One region of the Halanaerobium sp. DL-01 genome, then DNA from elsewhere that is predicted to be linked to it. Evidence: riboswitches for the same ligand, from Rfam matches in the RefSeq annotation. Region 1 holds a riboswitch; the other holds the start of a gene.
What was found. A riboswitch is a leader RNA that binds a small molecule or an ion and turns the genes downstream of it on or off. The one in region 1 is predicted to bind FMN.

Region 1 (8,031 bases):
CTTTTTTTAAAAAAAGATTTAATTCTTCAGTATTTAAACCAAAAGCCTCAGCAAGATTATAAGTATTTTTGCGCAAGTTTATATTTCGACCAAAAAATTCAGTCATTTTCTGCTGCCAGATACTGTTGTTTTTCGGACCTTCTTCAGTCAGTACACCGTCTATATCTATACCAAGTTTATTGTGCATTTTTTACCTCCCGTGTGCTATTATCTACTTGCTTTTATTTTAGATAATATGTTATCATTTTTTTAACGATAAGTCCAACAATAAAAGGGGGAAACACATAATTGGAGAAAAAAACAAAAGAAATTGTTAATCTTCTTTCACTAAATTATCCAAATCCAACTACAGCATTAAATTTTTCCACACCCTTTGAACTTCTTATTGCTACTATATTGTCAGCTCAGACAACAGATGTTCAAGTAAATAAGGTTACAAAAGAACTTTTTAAAACTCACTCCCGACCAGAAGATTTTGCAGAAATGGACCCTAAAGAGCTGGAAGAGAAAATAAAGAGTATAGGATTGTTCCGAAATAAAGCGAAATTTATTGTCAAAACCAGTGAAATGATTTTAAAAAATTATGATGGAAAGGTACCAGAAGAAAGAAAAGAACTGGTAAAACTTTCCGGAGTCGGCAGAAAAACTGCCAATGTTGTGCTGGCCAATGCTTTTAATAAACCTGCCTTTCCTGTGGATACACATGTTTTTAGAGTTTCAGCCAGGCTGGGACTTGCTGATGGGAAAAATGTGCAAAAAACTGAAGAAAAGCTGACTAAAAAAGTAGACAAAAAATACTGGATTGATCTCCACCACTGGCTTATTAATCATGGACGTGCTGTGTGTAAAGCTCAAAATCCAGACTGTGAAAACTGTTTTTTAAGTCATTTATGTAAATACTATAAAAATAAAAAAGGAGAATAATTATGAAACAATACAGTGTAAAAAAGGTTTTTTTAGGGAGACTTCAAAAAGGTGATGATCTTCTCAAAGAAATAACTGCATTTGTTAAGGAAAAAAATATTGAAACAGGTTTTATTAATGTGATAGGAGCCGCCACTAAAGCCGTTTTTGGCTATTATGATATGCAGAAAGAAGAATATGAGTTCATTACCAGAAAGGGAGAATTTGAGATACTTAATGTTAGTGGTAATGTGTCAATAAAAGATGGCGAACCAATGGTACATGCTCATATTTTATTTGCTGATGATAAGGGAAACACTTTTGGAGGTCATCTTGCAGAAGGAACTAAAATTTTTGCCGCTGAATTATATATTCAGGAACTTGAGGGTGAAGCTCTTGTGAGAGAATTTGATAAGGAGACAGGACTTACGCTTTGGTAAATATGAATCAGAGAAGGGGATAATATGAAAAAAATATTTGTGTTAGATACAAATGTACTATTAAATAATCCGCGAGCATTATTTTCTTTTGAAGATAATGATATAATTATACCACTGGCTGTTGTGGAAGAAATAGATAATTTAAAAAGCAATAATTCAGTTCTCGGCTATAATGCCAGAGAAACTTCCCGACTGCTAGAAGAGATTAGAACAGAGGGAAGACTTGATAAAGGTGTTAAATTAAAAGAAGGTGGGATTTTACGTATAGTTATAAATGGAAAAGATCTGCGCATCCCTAAAGGGTTAAGTGCCAGCAAAATGGATAATAGAATTATTTCCACAGCACTGCATATACAGGAAGATAATCCTGATCTGAAGGTGGTATTAATTTCAGATGATATAAACTTAAGATTAATTGCTGATGCGTTTGGTCTAAAAGCTGAAGAGCACAGCTCAACAAAGCTATCAGATGAACAAATTTATACTGGTTTTAAAGAAATTCAGGTTCTTTCTTCAGTAATTGATAAGTTTTATTCTGAAGAAGAAATTAGTCTGGAAGACTTAAATTTGGATGAAAAGCTGGATATGTTTCCAAATGAATTTCTACAGCTTACAGCTTCAGATCAGAACAAAAAAACTGCTCTGGCCTGTTATAATGGAACTAAATTAAAAAAGCTAAAATATAATAGAAGTACTCCTGCTAAAATTAGTCCCCGAAACAGAGAACAGCAGCTGGCTGTTGAGCTTTTGTTAAATGATGATATAAAACTGGTTACTTTATCAGGAAAAGCAGGAACAGGTAAAACTCTGCTTGCAGTTGCAGCTGGTTTAAGTAAGGTAGTTGATGAAAACAAATACAGCAAACTACTTGTGGCCCGGCCTATTATGCCCATGGGAAAAGATCTGGGATATCTTCCTGGAGAAAAAGAAGAAAAACTTTCACCATGGATGCAGCCTATATTTGACAATTTAGATTTTATAGTTCACAGAAATAAAAGTGATAAATATATATATCAAAAGCTTTTAAACTCCGGTTTGATTCAGATAGAAGCTTTAACCTATATTCGAGGAAGATCTGTTCCTGATCAGTTTTTAATTGTTGATGAGGCACAAAATTTATCTCTACATGAGGTTAAGACAATAGTGACAAGAGCCGGAGTAAATACAAAAATAGTGTTTACTGGTGATCCATTTCAAATCGATAATCCATATTTGAATCTTCATAAAAATGGTTTAAATTATCTTGCACATAAATTTCATAAAGAAAAAATTGCCGGACATGTTATGTTAAAACAGGGTGAAAGATCTGAACTTGCCAGAATTGCCAGTGAATTGCTTTAATGTGGGAGAAAGGTTATGAATAAAATATTTGGAGTGATTATTATATCGGCACTGCTTTTTGGTTTGTTTTTCGTACTGGGAGATTTTTGTGTTTATAATTATCCGGGTACAGATTTGGATGCTGGTATTATAATTGCAAATGACAATTTATCTAAAATTGCTCTTTCCAGTGCAAAAAGAAAATTTTATAATGGCGAATACTCTGCAGCTGAAGATATATATATAGATCTTATTACTAAAAAACCATATGAAGTAAAATATCGCAGAGATTTATCTGCTGTTTATGCAGATTTAGGTGAGGTAAAAAAAGAAAATATGTCTCTTCTAAAAACTGCAATTTTGAGTGGAGAAAGCCGTGATTTTCTTGATTTAGCAGTAAATTATTATCAGATAGGAAAACTTGATACAGCCATTTTTCTGCTTGAAAACAAGGTGGCCGATAAAAAACTAGGCTTAGAAGAATTTTTGTTTAAAAAATATTTTCTGCTGACTGCTTTAAATATAGAAAAAGAAAATATAGATAAAGCCGAAAATTATCTTATTAAAGCCGAAGAATATTCATTCAGTGACAGCAGAGTTTTTATCCTTAAATCTGCTTTAGATGAACTAAAAAATAATTATTATGCTGCTTATCAAAATTTGTATCAAGCATATGAAAATGATAAAAGCAAAACATTTCTCTTTAAAGATATGGCATTATTATTGGAAAAAGCTGATGAAGAAATTAAAGCTTATAATCATTGGCAGAAAGCCTTTGCTTATGGTTGGTTTAAGGGGCTGGCCCTGGAAAAAATAAATTATTATAAGGATAAATATCCTTCTTTAAGAATAGAAGGGGAAAAAGAAACACCAGAAAAAATAAATCCCTTCAACTTAAAGGCAGATTGGACTGAACTCAGTAAAATTTCTTTTGAAGAAAAATCAAAAAAAATAAAAGTAGGTCTGCAGGAAAATAATAAAAATTTAGTTTTTCAATCTAAATCTGATTTTAAAATAATAAAAAACAGTACAGTCCTTTTTAATGGAGAAAAAATGGAAAACTATATATTAAATATTGACACAGGAAATCTTTATATAGAGTATAAAACTGGAAGGACAAAACTAGGTGAGGTAGAAGGTAATTACGAAATTTCAAATGAAGAATATTCTTCTTTTTATATATTTAACTTAAATTATGGAGAGGGATATTTCTGGCAGGGAAGAGAAAGTCGTCAGTATAGAGGTGATCTCCTTATAAAAGGAGATGGTTCTCAATTTACTATCATAAACAATATAGATTTAACATCATATTTAATATCTGTAGTACCTTCTGAAATTTATGCTTCCTGGCCTGATGAGGCCTTGAAAGCACAGGCAATTGCAGCCAGAAGCTATACTCTTTCTAATTTAGGAAGACATAAGGATGATGGTTATGATTTGTGTTCAACAGTTCACTGCGCGACATATAATGGTGTAAAAAGCGAACACCCCAATACAACAGAGGCTGTACTATTTACACAAGGGGAAACTGCTTATTATAAAGATAATATAATAGAAGCTGTTTTCAGCAGCAATAGCGGTGGTTTTACGGAGAGAAGTGATGAAATCTGGCAGAGTGATTTACCTTATCTTAGAGGGGCAAATCAGATGATAGATGAAAGTTACAGTTTTCCTCTTTCTCCATACGAGTTGAAGAAGTGGATAGTTACTGAGCCTGAATCATATTCTAAAAAATACGGCGGCAATAGATACAGATGGCAGCTGAATATTAGTAAAGAGGTACTTGAATACAGTAGTAAATTACAAAATATTAATAAAATATCTATAACAGACAGAGCTTCTGGTGGAACTGTTACTAAATTGAAGATAATTGGAGATTCTGAAGAGAAAATATATTCAGGTTATCAGATAAGAAGAGTATTTGCTGGTATTAGAAACAGCAGGATTATTTTGGAGCCCATATACTCCAATTCGGGAGAATTTTTAAGTGTTAATATATATGGAGCTGGATGGGGACATAATTTAGGCTTTGACCAGTCTGCAGCAGCTGGTATGGCAGCAGAGGGATGGAGTTATCGGGAAATAATAAATCACTTTTATCCAGAAACTGAAATAAGAAAATTTTCGAAAAGTGATTAAATGAAAACACTTGAAATTTATTTTAAGATAATGTATAATTATTTAAAAGAAAATAATATCTTCAGGGTTTGGTGAGGTGAAAACCAATTCCAGACCGGTGGTGATAGTCCACGAGCATATGCTGAACTGGTGAAATTCCAGTACCGACGGTAAAGTCCGGATGAGAGAAGATAATTTAAAAAAATTTCCCTGGAGTTAAACCAGGGATTATTTTTTTCCCGGAAGATAAAAATAATAAAAAGGAGTATTAAACATGGCTACAAAAAAAATAACAAATATCGCTGTATTATCAGCATTTTCATTAGTGATGATGCTGACAGTAAGGTTTCCACTTTTTCTGCCATTTCTTATTTATGAACCAGGTGATATTCCAATATTGATTATTGCTTTTTTATATGGTCCACTACATGCACTTGGAGCAACTTTCTTGCTTTCAGTTTTAATGGCTGTATTTACAGGTCTGGGAGGTCCATTTGGAGCATTTATGCATTTCCTAGCTACAGGTGTTTTTGTGGGTGTAGCTGGCTATATATACCATATTAATCACACCAAAAAAGGTGCTGTTATTGGACTTATTATGGGCTCTATAAGTATGACTGCTGTTATGGCAGGAGCTAATATATTATTAAATCCTATTTTTTATGGTATTCCCAGAGAACAGGTAATAAATATGATGCTGCCTGGAATTCTTCCTTTTAATTTAACAAAAGCTTTTCTTAATTCAGGTATAACTATCTTTGTCTATAAGAGGCTGGCAAATTTTTTAAGAGAAAAAGGCCTAATTTCAGCGGCGGAAAGCAATTAATATCTTTTACAAATTCATATTTTAGGTGTTTGACAATAAACCTTTCCTGAGATAAAATTCTATTGAAGGGAGAGGTTCATTTGCGTATTTCATTTTTAGGTACAGGTACTTCACATGGAGTACCTGTTATTGGATGCAGCTGTAAGGTATGTAAATCAAAAAATCCCAAAAACAAAAGAAATAGAACATCAATTCATATAAAAACTAAAAATACTAATCTGCTGATTGATACACCACCGGAAATGCGGTTGGAGTTAATAATGAACAATATTCAGCATGTAGATGCAGTACTGATTACACATGCACATGCAGATCATATTATGGGGTTTGATGATATAAGAGCTTTAAACTGGCAGTTAGGCCATGAAATGCCGGTTTATTCTGATAAAAAAACATTAGAAAGTTTGAAAAGAATTTTTCCATATATATTTTCTAAAGAAAATCATGGTGGTGGAATACCACAGGTAGAATTAATTGAGATAAAAAAAGAGTTAAAAATTTATGGAGAAAATATTATTCCGCTTCCTATTTATCACGGTAAAAATTTGATTTTAGGTTACAGAATTAAGAAATTTGCATATATTACTGACTGCAGTAGCATTCCTGATCAGACAAAAAAACTGTTGACTGGAGTAGATTATATAGCAGTTGACTCACTGCGGTATTCAAAACATCCCACTCATTTTTCAGTTGATGAAGCCGTTGATTTAATAAATGAGCTAAATATAAAAAAAGGATATTTAACTCATATTTCTCATCAGTTAGATCATGAAAAATTAAATGATTATCTACCTGATTATATAGAACCAGCTTATGATGGAATGGTTATAGAAGTTTAGGAATATAAATAGTTCCCCTAAAATTAGCTTTAATGCTGCCAGAGGGGGGATTTTTATCATTAACAAAATTTTTAAATTTTAAAATTTAGCTTATAATATTAAGAGAGGTTGATAATAGTGAATGTTGTATTAGTAGAGCCTGAGATACCACAAAATACTGGAAATATTGCCCGCACATGTGCTGTGACCGGTGCATCTCTGCATTTGATTCGTCCGCTTGGATTTTCAACTTCTGATAAATATTTAAAAAGAGCTGGATTGGATTACTGGGATAAGCTGGATATAACATATTATGATAATCTGGATGATTTTTTTGAAAAAAATCAGGGAGGCCGTTTTTTCTTTGTTACGACGAAAGCTCCAAAATCATATCATGAGTTTAAATATAAAAAAGATGATTTTTTTCTTTTTGGTAAAGAAACTGCCGGTCTTGATAACAAACTTCTTAAAAACAACTTAAATAAATGTATTAGAATACCGATGAAGCAGAATCTGCGGTCATTAAATTTGGCTAATTCAGTATCTATAATTATATATGAGGCTTTAAGACAGAATAATTTTTCTGGATTAGAAAAAAGTGGTCTTTTAAAAAAGGAATTTTAAAATATATATTGAATTATATTAAATAGTGTAGAATAAATAGAATAAAATATGATAGTTGTGAAAGGAGGGAAGAGATGGCGAAAAAAAAATTTAATAGTGCTTTTCTAATTTTGTTAATATTTTTATTTGTTTTTTCTGTTTCAGTATCTGCCTTTAAAGTAGATATCAGAAGTAGAGGTAAAGATGTAAAAGAAGTTCAAAGGATGCTGCAGCAGATGGATTATGATGTAAGTCCTGATGGTATATTTGGTCAAAGAACCAAAGAAATTGTTGAGGAATTTCAGCAAAAAGAAGGTTTGAAAGTTGATGGTGTTGTTGGGAATAAAACATATCAGCTTTTAAAAGCTAGAACTCAAAGCGAAATTTATACTGTTAAAAAAGGGGATACCCTATCTGATATTGCAGATAAGTTTAATATTACTATTTCTGAACTTAAAAGAATAAATGGCTTAAATTCCAATATAATTAAAATAGGACAGGAACTGAACATAAAAAATAATTATATAACGGATAATAAATCAGAAAATAAAAATGATGAAGAAAATAATATTCTTATTGTTCATGAAGTAAAATCTGGTGATACACTTTCAGAAATAGCACATAGATATAACACTTCTATAAAGGCACTTCGTGAAAAAAACAATTTAAATGGTGATTTTTTAAGCATTGGCAAAAAAATTATTATTAGGAACAGTAAGATTGATGCTGATGCCAGCAGTGAAGATCAATCCTCAGAAGATAGTATTCTTTATGAAGTTAGAAAAGGTGATACACTATCTGAAATAGCTGATAGATTTAATATTACTGTTTCTGAACTTAAAAGAGAAAATAGTATTAAATCTAATTTTATAAAAGTTGGACAAAAACTTTTGATTAATAATAATGGAATTGGAAGTTCAAAACTAGAAGTAAATAATATTGAAAGCATTGTACATAAGGTAAAAAAAGGAGAAGCTCTTACCATAATTGCGAAAAAGTATGG
Region 2 (8,031 bases), on a different contig from region 1:
ATCATATTTATCGGCAGAAATAATATTTTTTTCTTTAAGAAAATTGAGGGCTCTATATACAACTTTTTTAAGAAATCTGTTTTTAAAAATAATTATATAAAAAACCAAAAAATAAAGAATTATAAAGATAAATAAATACACAAAAATGGGTATGCCACTAAAAGATGCCAAAAGTTTCTGGTTGTTTAGAAGTATAGGTGGAGCTGCTGTAAAAATAATTGTAGTAGCCAGGGCAGTCCGGATAGTAGTTGCTGCTGTAGCACTGCCTAAAGGAATTCCTTTGCGGTGAAGAAAATATACCTGAGCCACCCCACCACCGGTAGCAAGAGGTGTAATATTGGAAACAAACAAATTTATAAATACAAGCTTTAAAATATGAAGGAATTCAATTTCTATCTGCAGTGTTTTTAATATAAAAAATAGGCGCAGCCCATCCAGTACAAAATAAAGCATCAGCAGTACAAATAATGAACTTATTACTGGAAGAGGAAATTCTAAAAAGATCTTGAATTCAGATTCTTTTCCAAGCAGATTATAAATATAATACAGTGTCAGTGCAGATATAATTAAAAAAAGTACAAAATAAAACATATATTTTCTTAAACTTATTTTTTTTCCCTGGTTGTTTTTATTTTCCATAACTGCCTCCACCCTGGCTGAGAGATAATTGTTTAAAATAATTATAATATAACTGAGCTTAAAAGTAAATTTCAGCTTTTATAATTCATTAAAAAGATTTACCATCTCAATCAGTGATACAGCTGCATCAAAGCCCTTATTACCTGACTTTGTACCGGCCCGAGAAATGGCCTGCTCAATTGTATCTGTTGTTAAAACCCCAAATATAACCGGTTTTCCTGCATCCAGTCCCACCTTTGCAACTCCTTTTGCCACTTCAGAAGAAATATAATCAAAGTGTGGTGTTTCACCTCTAATAACTGCACCAAGAGCTATAACTCCATCATATTTGCTGCCTGAAGCCATTTTTTGAGCAGTTAATGGAATTTCAAAAGACCCAGGCACCCAGGCAATCTCTATATTATCATCCTCAACCCCGTGTCTTTTAAGTCCATCAAGAGCCCCATCCAAAAGTTTACTGGATATAAATTCATTAAAACGCCCTACTACTATACCAACTTTAATACCTTTACCTGTCAGCTTTCCTTCATAAATTTTTGTCATTATTCTTTTCCTCCTTTATTAAAATTTAAAATATGACCCATTTTTTCTTTTTTTACCTTAAGATAAAATTCATTTTCTTCATTTGGATCTACTTCCAGTGGAATTCTATCTGTAACTTTAAGTCCATAACCTTCCAAACCAATAATCTTTTTGGGATTATTGGTCAGCAGTCTGATAGAGCTGAGGCCAAGATCAGCCAGTATTTGAGCACCAATACCATAATCTCTGAGATCAGGGTCAAAACCGAGTGCTACATTTGCTTCAACTGTATCCATCCCTTTATCCTGAAGTGCATATGCCTTTATCTTATTAACCAGCCCAATACCACGTCCTTCCTGCCTCATATAAAGAAAAACTCCGCTTTTTTCTTTATTGATAATTGATAGGGCTGCAGCCAGCTGCTCTCCACAGTCACATCGCAGTGAACCAAATGTATCACCTGTAAGACATTCAGAATGAACTCTAACAAGAACATTCTCTTTATTTTGGACATCACCTTTAACTAATGCAATATGCTCTCTGCTGTCAATTTCACTCCTGTAAATCTTTATATCAAATTCTCCATATTTTGTTGGCAGTACAGCTTCAGCCGCTTTTTTTATCAGTTTATCTTTTCTTTTTCTGTATTTAATAAGATCTTTTATAGTGACTATTTTTAAATCATATTTTTCCGCAAATTTTTCTAAATACGGCATTCGTGCCATCTGACCATCTTCTTTAATAATCTCACAAATTACACCGGCCGGATAAAGACCTGCCATTTTTGCCAGATCCACAGCAGCTTCTGTATGTCCGGCCCTCCTTAAAACCCCACCTCTTTTTGCAATAAGAGGGAATACATGCCCAGGCCTATTAAAATCAGTCTTTTTAGCCTCTTCATCAATAAGCCTGCTGATAGTCAAAGCCCTTTCTTCAGCAGAAATCCCAGTTGTAGTATCTTTGTGATCAACAGAAACTGTAAATGCTGTTCTATGTGGATCAGTATTCTTACTAACCATAAGGGGAAGATCCAGCTCTTTTAATCTCTCTTCCTGCATTGGTGTACAGACAAGACCTCTACCTTCCTTTATCATAAAATTAATATTTTCTGTTGTTACTTTTTCAGCTGCCATAAAAAGGTCACCTTCGTTTTCTCGATCTTCATCATCAACAACAATAATCATCTTCCCACTTCTAATATCCTGTAAAGCTTCTTCAATTTTATTCATAATAGCTCCTTTCTGATTTATATAATTAAGAAAAAATAATTGATGAATTTGAAATGATATAACAAGGAGTTTACTCAAAATTATTTTTAGAATTACAAAAAAGATTCCGTCATAAATGAAATTTTTTATATTTTACTTGAAAATACAGCCTAATTAAACCACTAATCAACCAAAACTATTAATACTCTAATAAAAACCATTTTTCTTTAAAAAGTCAGCTGTTATACTACTATTATTACTGCCGCTTTTAACCTGATTCCTATCTTTTCCCAGCAATTTTAGAACATATTTCCCCAAAATATCAGCTTCAATATTAATCCTGTCTCCCCGCTTTATATATTTAAAATTGGTTGAACTCCATGTTTCCGGTATCAGAGATATTGTTAATATATTTTCTTTAATATCCATAACTGTCAGACTTACTCCATTTAAAGCTGCAGAACCTTTTTTTACTATATACTGAGTTAAATTATCACTGCAGACCAGCTGAAGCAGGTGAGCATTTTTTTCTCTTTTGATATCTCTCAAAACTGCAGTACCGTCAACATGTCCTGTAACAAAATGGCCGCCCACAAAATCATTCATTCTAAGTGACTGCTCCAGGTTAATTATAGAAGAACTTTTTAGATCAGATAGATTGGTAGAATTTAAAGTTTCCGGCATTACATCTGCCGTAAAAGAGCTGCTGTCGAAATCTACGACAGTAAGGCAGACTCCATTAACGGCAATACTGTCTCCTTTTTTAATATCTATCAGCACTTTATCTGCTGATATTTTCAGCTGATATTTAGTAGCACCCTCAATTCTGTTCTGCAGCTTTCCTGTTTCCTGAACAATTCCTGTAAACACAACCATCACCTCACTTTTTTATCTATTAAGTTAAAGTTAAACTATCTATACTCGTTAAAATACTTTATTAATTATCTGTCTTAATATTATCTATTACCAAATTCAGCCGAAAAAGTCTCGCTCTTTTTAAAATGTGGATAGGGAATCAAATTTCTTCCGCAATTAAAAAAATATTATCATCCAGCATTTTCTGTTCAATTATATGAAGTTCTTTTGCATCTTTCATCAGCTCCGGGCCAGCCCCCGAAAAAGCAGCAGTCCCATCACTTCCGAGCAGAAGTTTAGGAGCAATAAAATAATAATATTTATCTACCAGTCCTGCCTTTGCAAAAGAATAACTTACCCTGGCCCCTCCTTCTACAAGCAGACTGGATATTTTTCGTTTATGCAGTTTTTTTAACAGTTTTTTAACAGGTATATTCCCTTCTCTATTAAGTTCTACTTCCATCATCTCTACATTTTCTTTTTGAGATAATATGTTTTTTTTATCTCTATCAGCCTCTCTACCACATACTATCAGTGTTCCAGCGTCAGATTCCTGATTTAATATCTTTAGATCAGCAGAAATTCTCAGTTTAGAATCCAAAACAATTCGCAGGGAGTCTCTGCCGGGACTATCTTCCAGTCTTGTGGTGAGAGATGGATTATCCTTTAGAACTGTACCAATACCAACCAGTACAGCATCAACCTTATGGCGGAGTTTATGTCCTTCAAGTCTTGCTTTTTTGTTTGTTATCCATTTAGAATCGCCACTTCTGGCTGCAGTAAATCCATCCAGAGTCTGGGCTTTTTTGAGATATACATAGGGCAGATCAGAAGTAATATATTTTAAAAAAATTTCATTTAATTTTTCAGCCTCCTTTTTTAGAAGACCAACTTCAACTTCTATACCAGCTTCTTTGAGCATTTCAATACCTCCTCCAGCAACTTCAGGATTGGGATCTTCCAGCGCTATAACGGCCCTTCTTATATCGGAATCTATAATTTTTAGAGCACATGGTGGTGTTTTCCCATAATGGCTGCAGGGTTCTAATGTTACATATATAGTCCCTCCTGCTGCTTTTTCGCCAGCTGCATTGAGAGCATAAACCTCTGCATGTGGACCTCCATAATATTTATGATACCCCTCTCCAACTATAATTCCATTATTCACAACAACTGCACCAACAACAGGATTGGGGCTGGTAAAACCCTCACCTTTTACAGCTAACTCCAGTGCCCTCTGCATATATTTTCTATCCTCTTTTTCCATTAACACACCTCCAATTAAAAAATCCTTCCATTTCTGGAAGGGTATGAAGTCATCACTGCCGAAAAACACCTTAAATATCATCTCTGCAGATTAAATTTATAATGCAGATGCAGAACAAATTTAGGTAATTTCTCATCAGAAACACCTAACTCCCTTCCAGACTGTACTGTCGGTACTGGAATTACACCAGATCAACCCCAAAGGCTTGTGGACTTTACCACCGGTAGGGAATTTCACCCATCCTCGTTAGTTAATATTCAATTTTTCTGAATTTATTCTATCAGTTCTGTATCTATTTGTAAAGGTTTATTGTAAAAAAAACATCCTGCTATACTTTTTCAACAGCAGTAGCTTTACCGCTGGCTTACTTTTTATTTTTAGGCACAGCAGTTTTTTCATCAGATATAAATGTTCTGCCATATCCGGTAAAAATAGTAAATAATAATACTGCCAGCATTACCCACGGATAAACACGGATAAAATTGAAGTGTATTTAATTTTTATATTTAAAGACAGTCGATAAATCGCTTAATTATAGAATCATTCTCTCTGCTCTTAAAAAAAGCAAGATAAAATTTTCTGCCGCTCTGCATATCAGCAACATCTTTTTCTACAACAGGTCTGCAGCCTGCTGCTTTGGAAGATGCCAGCTGTGAAACAAAAGATATACCCAGTCCTGCCTGAACTGCAGATAAAACAGATTCAGTACTGCCCAGCTGACCGACTATATTGAAGTCATTTAAATTTAATGATAATCTTTTAAATCCAGCCTCCATTGCTTTTCTCGTACCTGATCCTTTTTCCCTTATAATCATTTTTTCGTTCTGCAGATCTTTTAGAGAAATATTATCCTTAAAGACCAGCTCATGATCAGCAGGAAGAATCAGCTTCAGCCTGTCATCAGCTGCCTCAAGAATTTTAAACTTACTATTTTCCGGCCTATATCCAACCACAGCAAGGTCAACTTTGTTTTCCTCCAGCATTTCTATGGATTTAGCGCTGTCACTTACAGCAACTTCTACCATTAGATCGGGAATATAATTTAAAAGACAGGATAAAATATCGGGGATCATATATTCAGATGGAATTGTACTGGAAGCTATATGCAGCTCTTTAACTTCTTTCCCCCTGTTCATCTCAACCTTCTGCAGTAGATCATCCCAGGTCTGTAAAATCTTTTTTCCCTCACTGTAAATGATCTTTCCAACAGGAGTCAGCTTTAACTCTCCCTGTTCTTTCTCCACCAGCTTATCTTTAAATTTTTCTTCAAGAGATTTAATCTGCATACTGACTGCAGGCTGAGTTAAATTCAACTTCTCTGCTGTGAGCGAATAGCTGCCTAAATCTATTAAGTTAACAAATATTTTTAACGTATTTAGCTTCATAGTATTCACCTGTATTTCTAAGTTTTTTATTTACTGCTAATATTAACATGACATAATTTTAACTCTCTGTTATTAAATACTACACACGTTGAGCTTAATATGGTATACTAAAAGTAAATTTATCAGATAATAATTTTAACTAACCATAAATTTAAAAACATACTAAAGACTGGAGCCTGATCAATATGAATTTTGAATATGATATTAAAAAAATTTTAAGACTTGCAGAAGAAAAAGAATCAGAGAATAGAGAATTTTTAATCTTTCTCCAAAATTATGACCACAAAAAAGTAGATAAAATAGTCCACAGACTGGGTAAAAAATATCTCCGAGAATACGACTGCCTAAAATGCGGAAACTGCTGCCACAGCCTCATTCCCAGTCTGTCCCATGCAAAAATACTTGCAATTTCTCATGAATTTAATATAAGTGTAGAGAAGTTCAAAAAAAAATATATCGAAAAAGAAATACCGGGAGGTTATGTCCTCAAAGGTGACAGCTGTCCCTTTATGCAGGAAGATAATAAATGTACCATATATCAAATCAGGCCTGAAGCATGCAGTTCATTTCCTCACCTGTACAAAGATAATATTAACCATAGACTGATAGAACTTTTAGATAACAGTTTGATATGTCCAATTGTATATTATGTACTGGAAGAACTTAAAGAAGAACTTCTGAACTGATAAAACCAGCGGAAAACATCCTGAATTTTTTTATCCCAGTATTCCCACTCATGACCGGCTTTTTCTTCTTCAAAAGTCAGATCCACACCTTTTTCTTCACAGATTTTTTTGAATGTTAAATTATCCTGATAAAGAAAATCTTCTGTACCACAGCACAAATAAAGCCGGGGTAATTTTTCTACATCCTGAACTTCAGATAAAAGGTAAAGCAGATCATTACTGCTGCCTTTCAATTTTTCTAGAACACCAAAAATCCTCCTGAATTCTGCCATTCTTTTTTCATCATCAGAAAAATCCATTATTCTTCTTGCCAGATCAACAGCACCTGAAAGGCTGGCTGCAGCTGCAAATTTATCCGGCAGTCTCAAAGCAAGTTTAACTGCTCCATATCCCCCCATAGAAAGGCCAGCCACATAATTATCTTCTTTTTTATCTGAAATAGGAAAATAATTTTCTGCTATTTTCGGAAGTTCTTCACTAACATATGTCCAGTAATTATATCCATTTTTCATATCTGTATAAAAACTTCTCTGAACATCAGGCATTACAAGTGCATAACCCCATTTTTGAACATATCTTTCCACTGAAGTATATCTCTGCCATCCTGTATGATTATCAGACAACCCATGCAGGAGATATATAACCGGAATCTTTCCGTTTTTATCTTTAAAATCTTCAATATCATCTGGCAGTATTACATTTATCTGTGTAGATACCTTAAGCACTTCTGAAAAAAAATCACACTGTATGTATGCCAATTTAGATCACCCTTTTTTCTGCAGAAATTTTTTTATCTTATCTGTTGCATCAAGCAGTGGACTGATGGAATCATCATAATTCACTTTATCGATCAATGTTGCAATCAGCTGTGACATATCTACTTCCTGAAACCAGTCTGCCTGTTTAAATTTTTCGGGAATATAAGTCAAATTGGTGGAAAACAACTTTTTGATAATTCCTTTTTTGTAGTATTCATCCATTTTATCTATCCCCTCAGTAAAAAGGGCAAAAGAAACAGCCACATAGATATTTTCTGCATCTTTTTGCTTCAACTCTCTGGCTATATCAAATACTGATTCTCCAGAAGCAATCATATCATCCACTATAAGAACATCTTTGCCTGCAACTTTTGAACCCATATATTCATGCTGTATAATTGGGTTTTTCCCATTAACAATTTTTTTGTAATCTCTTCTTTTATAGAAAAGGCCGACATCCAGTCCCAGAACACTTGCATAGTAGATAGCTCTATCCATTGCTCCTGTGTCCGGACTTATTACCAGCAGTTTGGACTTATCAACCTGCAGTTCATTTTGTGTTTCGACCATGGATTTTATAATCTGATATGTAGAATGCAGGCTTTCAAAACCGATCAGAGGAATAGCATTTTGTACTCTGGTTTCATGTGCATCAAAAGTAAAAATATTTTCTACACCCAGGTTTTCTAATTCCTGCAGAGCCATTGCACA

Region 2: linked by a shared signal. The riboswitch ahead of ribD (bifunctional diaminohydroxyphosphoribosylaminopyrimidine deaminase/5-amino-6-(5-phosphoribosylamino)uracil reductase RibD) and the one ahead of DER71_RS00380 (ECF transporter S component) in region 1 are both predicted to bind FMN.

Annotation. Positions count from the first base shown of each region.
Region 1 covers NZ_QPJN01000001.1:77,185-85,215, forward strand. The annotation lists gene DER71_RS00355 (hypothetical protein) at 1-187, opposite strand, end outside; gene nth (endonuclease III) at 289-924, shown strand; gene DER71_RS00365 (PPC domain-containing DNA-binding protein) at 927-1,343, shown strand; gene DER71_RS00370 (PhoH family protein) at 1,368-2,684, shown strand; gene DER71_RS00375 (SpoIID/LytB domain-containing protein) at 2,700-4,802, shown strand; FMN riboswitch at 4,856-4,978, shown strand; gene DER71_RS00380 (ECF transporter S component) at 5,056-5,607, shown strand; gene DER71_RS00385 (MBL fold metallo-hydrolase) at 5,688-6,446, shown strand; gene trmL (tRNA (uridine(34)/cytosine(34)/5-carboxymethylaminomethyluridine(34)-2'-O)-methyltransferase TrmL) at 6,558-7,049, shown strand; gene DER71_RS00395 (LysM peptidoglycan-binding domain-containing protein) at 7,124-8,031, shown strand, end outside.
Region 2 covers NZ_QPJN01000009.1:389-8,419, reverse strand. The annotation lists gene DER71_RS04590 (lysylphosphatidylglycerol synthase transmembrane domain-containing protein) at 1-639, opposite strand, end outside; gene ribE (6,7-dimethyl-8-ribityllumazine synthase) at 718-1,182, opposite strand; gene DER71_RS04580 (bifunctional 3,4-dihydroxy-2-butanone-4-phosphate synthase/GTP cyclohydrolase II) at 1,182-2,390, opposite strand; gene ribE (riboflavin synthase) at 2,577-3,245, opposite strand; gene ribD (bifunctional diaminohydroxyphosphoribosylaminopyrimidine deaminase/5-amino-6-(5-phosphoribosylamino)uracil reductase RibD) at 3,385-4,491, opposite strand; FMN riboswitch at 4,632-4,746, opposite strand; gene DER71_RS04565 (selenium metabolism-associated LysR family transcriptional regulator) at 4,998-5,876, opposite strand; gene DER71_RS04560 (YkgJ family cysteine cluster protein) at 6,062-6,562, shown strand; gene DER71_RS04555 (alpha/beta hydrolase family protein) at 6,523-7,320, opposite strand; partial or broken gene DER71_RS04550 (ribose-phosphate pyrophosphokinase) at 7,327-8,031, opposite strand, start outside.